DNA from 2 places in the Agromyces aerolatus genome. Region 2 is predicted to be linked to the other one. Evidence: riboswitches for the same ligand, from Rfam matches in the RefSeq annotation. Region 2 holds a riboswitch; the other holds the start of a gene.
What was found. A riboswitch is a leader RNA that binds a small molecule or an ion and turns the genes downstream of it on or off. The one in region 2 is predicted to bind thiamine pyrophosphate.
Positions count from the first base shown of each region.

Region 1: another riboswitch for thiamine pyrophosphate. It lies ahead of RH864_RS08665 (ECF transporter S component); the one in region 2 lies ahead of RH864_RS01830 (bifunctional hydroxymethylpyrimidine kinase/phosphomethylpyrimidine kinase).

Region 1 covers NZ_JAVKGQ010000005.1:103,340-105,529, forward strand. The annotation lists gene RH864_RS08660 (ABC transporter ATP-binding protein) at 1-258, opposite strand, end outside; gene RH864_RS08665 (ECF transporter S component) at 261-902, opposite strand; TPP riboswitch at 938-1,048, opposite strand; gene RH864_RS08670 (hypothetical protein) at 1,094-1,441, opposite strand; gene RH864_RS08675 (DNA polymerase IV) at 1,508-2,190, opposite strand, start outside.
Region 2 covers NZ_JAVKGQ010000001.1:385,668-387,857, reverse strand. The annotation lists gene RH864_RS01830 (bifunctional hydroxymethylpyrimidine kinase/phosphomethylpyrimidine kinase) at 1-1,150, opposite strand, end outside; TPP riboswitch at 1,142-1,240, opposite strand; gene RH864_RS01825 (YciI family protein) at 1,379-1,777, shown strand; gene RH864_RS01820 (RNA polymerase sigma factor) at 1,774-2,190, shown strand, end outside.

The DNA of each region.
Region 1 (2,190 bases), on a different contig from region 2:
ATCCGCCCCATCGATGAGGAGCCGACCGGCGGCCTCGCCCTCCTCGTCGCCGCCGAGGACGCCCGCGAGCCCGTGCAGGATCGTCGACTTGCCCGACCCCGACGGGCCGAGGAGCAGCACGCGCTCTCCCGGTTCGATGACGAAGTCCACGCCGGCGACGGCACGGCTCGCGCGCGAGCCGTGCCGCCACGCCCAGCCCTGCGCCTCGACCCGCGCCGGCCGGTTCAGCGCGGTTCGAATGGACGCGTTGCCCGTCACCCTCAGCTCGTGACCCTGACCGCGTCACGGCCCGACGCGAAGCGGCTGAGCGCGCCCGTGCGCGCGAGCCCGCGAACCGCGAGCCAGCCCAGTCCGCCCGCGATGACCGCACCGCCGACGACGCCGGAGACGACGTAGATCGTCGCGAACGCGGGCGCGGAGCCCGCGTACCAGAGCACGAGGTCGTTGATGGCCATGGCGAGACCCGCGACCGCGCCGGCGAGCACCGCGACGGGGAAACCCCAGCGACGGTAGAGGAAGATCGCGAAGATCAGCTCGGCACCGAGCCCCTGCACGAGACCGGCTTCGATCGTGAGCAGGCCGCCCCACTGGCTGCCGATGAGCGCCGACACGACCGCGGCGACGAGCTCGGTGTACATGGCGGCGCCCGGCTTCCGGATGATGAGCCCACCGATCACGCCGGCGACGAGCCAGAGTGCGGCCGGGGCGGCCTGCAGCCCCGGGAGGAATGCCGAGATCGGGGCGGAGATGGGACCCCAGATGACGCCGTACGCCCAGAAGACGACACCGATGGCGACGCCGATGACGCTCGCGACGACGATGTCGACGATGCGCCACTTGAGTCGCCGCCCGCCCGGCGTCGCGTTCGTCGTCGGGGTGGTTGCTGATGCGGTTGCGTGCACTGTCGTGCCCTTTCGTTCGATGAAAGCGGCACGGGAATGAGATGCGATGCCCTCCCTGCGCTGGCATGACCCAGATCAGGTTCGACGGTCGAAGGTTGCTGAACCTTCCTCTCAGCCCGGTTCACCGGACTCCCGTGTTCAGGCATGAGTATACGCCCGCACCGATCGGGTGTGGGCGCGGGTGCCCGCGTTCAGTGCTTCAGCGCGCGGATGACCCACTTGAGCGATTTGCCGATGACCCAGATCAGCGGCGTCGCCACGAGGATCAGACCGATGAGGTTCGGCTCGAAGCGCACGTCGGCGCCACGCCCGATGTATGCCCCGAGCGGAATCGACACGCCGCCACCGCCACCGCCGCTGCCCTCGCCGGTGCCGCCCTTCTCGTCCATCGAGCCCGACCCGCTCCCGCCGCCGAAGCCGTAGTAGCCGAGGGCGACCGGCATCACCGTGGACCCGCCGATGTCCACCGGATCGCCATACGAGGTCTTCACCCCGATGCCGCCGACCTTGTCCGCCAGTTCCACCACGAGTTCCGTCATGCGCCCAGGCTACCCACGCGCGCTGCGCGCGACCACCCCTTGCGTTCCGGCATGCGAGCCCCGAGGTCAGTCGTCGGGGTCGGTGCGGCGCTGGGTGAGATCGGGGGCGCGGCGGGCGCGGCCGACGAGGGAGGCGGGGCGCACGGTGCCGCGGCCGAAGCGGGCTGAGACCTCGTCGATGGTGCGCTCGGCCTCGCGCCACTCCTCGTCGGGGTCCCAGAGCGTGGGGCCGCCGGCGGAGCCGAGCTGTTCGGCGCGGACGCCGATGAGGCGGATGCGGGCGCCATCGGTGAGCAGGGCGTCGAGCGAGGCCGCAGCCTCCTCGTAGATGCGGCGTGCGACGTCGGTCGGCTCGGCGAGCGTGCGCGAGCGTGTGACGGTGCGGAAGTCGCCGTAGCGCAGCTTCAGCACGACCGTGCGGCCGACCATGTTCGCACGGCGGAGCCGGACGGCGACGCTGTCGGCGAGATCGAGGAGGGCCCGGCGGATCTGCTCGGGGTCGGTGAGGTCGTGCCCGAACGTGGTCTCGTGGCCGATGCTCTTCTCGGCCCGGTGCACCGTGACGTCGCGCGGGTCGTCGCCGTTCGCGAGCGCGCTGAGCCGGTGCGCGAGCGACGGGCCGACCGCGCGTTCGAGGGCATCGGCGGGCATCGCCGCGACGTCGCCGACGGTGCGCAGGCCGAGACGCAGCAGCGACTCCTCGGTCACCCGGCCGACGCCCCACAGCGCGGACACGGGGAGCGGGTGCA
Region 2 (2,190 bases):
GCTTGACGGCGTCGATCGCGACATCGTCGGAGATCGCGTCGAGCTGCGCGCGCAGGAAGCTCGGCGGCGGCACGTGGACGCCGCGCACGCCGTGCGTGTTCTGCGCAGTGAGCGCCGTGATCGCGGCCATGCCGTACCCGCCGACCGCAGCGATCGACTTCAGATCGGCCTGGATCCCCGCCCCGCCCGACGGATCGCTCCCCGCGACCGACAGCACCCGCGGAACCGCCCCCGCTGGTCGAGTCGGGCGCGCGGCCGCTCCCGCCTTTCCCGCCGGTCGAGTCGGGCGCGACGAAGGAGCACCCGTATCGAGACCCGCCGCGCCGGCCTCCGGGTCTCGATGCGGCGCTGGCGCGCCTACTCGACCAGCGGCTTGCGCCGTGCCGGTCTCCGGGTCTCGATACGGCGCTGGCGCGCCTACTCGATCAGCGGCTTCCGCCGCACGGACGAACTCCGCCGCGGCCGCCCGCGGCTGCGCCGCCGCGCAGATCGCCGACACCACCGCGACGCCCGCCGCCCCGGACGCGCGTAGCGCAGCGACGTCCGCCACCTGCACCCCGCCGATCGCGACGCACGGCACCGGGCTGACCGCGGCCAGCGCCGCGAACCCCGTGACGCCGAGTGCGGGCGGATGGTCGGCCTTCGTCGCCGTCGGCCGGATCACGCCGACACCGACGTAATCGACGGTGCCCCGAGGCATCCGCCCGACCGCCTCGAGATGCGCGACCGTGTTCGCGGTGAGGCCGACGATCGCGGTGGGGCCGAGCGCCTCGCGCGCGGCCACGACCGCGGCGTCACCCTGCCCGAGATGGACGCCATCGACCCGGATGCCTCGTGCTCGCGCCGCGACCGCGACCTCGAGCCGGTCGTTGACGAGGAGCGTCGCACGCCCGTCGATGACCTCGGCGAGCTGTTCCAGCTGCACGAGCAGCTCGGCATCGCCGGCGGCCTTGTCGCGCAGCTGCACGGCGGTCACCCCGCCCGCGACGGCCTCGGCCACGACGGCCACGACACCCCGTGGGCCGCACAGGGCGGCGTCGGTGACGAGGTAGAGCGAGAGGTCGGCCCGCTGAGGCGCCGGCCCCAGGTGGGCAGAGCCCTGGCGAGCCGCATCGGGCCGGGCGGGGTCGATGGGCAGACGATCGCGCATGGGCGACATCCCTTCGCTAGTACGAACTAGATCAGGTTCGACGGGTGTGATCTCAGCCGCGCGTCGTGCGCGGCACCCCGTGTCACTGCGGCCGAGTGTAGCGTGCAGCGCCGACACTTCGCCCCGCCTGTCGATCGGCACGGGGTTCGATCGTCATCACCGTGAAGGGCCGGAACGGCCGGCCCGGGCGCTCACTACGCTGGGCGTCGAACGGGAGAGGACACGATCATGCGATACAGCCTGTTGCTGCACTACCCGGAGATGTCGCCCGACGAGCTCGGCGAGGAGAGCATGGCCGAGGGCCAGCGCGCGTTCGCGAGTTACGCCGCGACGCTGCACGCCGCGGGCGTGCTGATCTCGGCCGAGGTGCTGCAGCCTTCCGACGTCACGACGACGGTGCGTGTCGCCGACGGCGCGCTGCAGGTCCAGGACGGACCGTTCGCCGACACCAAGGAGCAGCTCGGCGGCACGTTCGTCATCGACGTGCCGGACCTCGACCAGGCGATCGAGTACGCCCGCCAGGCGCCGTCGGTCTCGTGGGGCGCGGTCGAGGTGCGTCCGAGTGCGACCCACACGGTCGACGGGGTCTGGACGACGTTCGAGACCCCCGCGGCGAACGCCGGGTGACCGATTCGCGCGCCACCGCGTACGCCGCGGCCGAGCGGGTCGCACGCGAGGCGTACGGCCGGCTCGTCGCGGTGCTCGCGGCACCGACCGGCGACCTCGCGCTCGCCGAGGACGCGATCGCGGGCGCCTTCGAGACGGCGCTCTCCACCTGGCCGGTGCAGGGCGTCCCGCAGAACCCGGAGGGATGGCTGGTCACCGTGGCCCGCAACCGGCAACGCGATGTGTGGAAGTCCGCCGCGTATCGCGCGTCGGTTCCGCTCGACGAGCGGCGAGACGCTCCGGATGCCTCGGACGGCCGCCGCTCGCGGGCCGGCGCCGCCCCGGGGCATCCGCTCGCCGGGTCGCCCGCCGCAGGTTCATTCGCGCGCGACCCGTTCGCGCGCGACCCGTCCGCCGACCTGGACCCGGCGCGC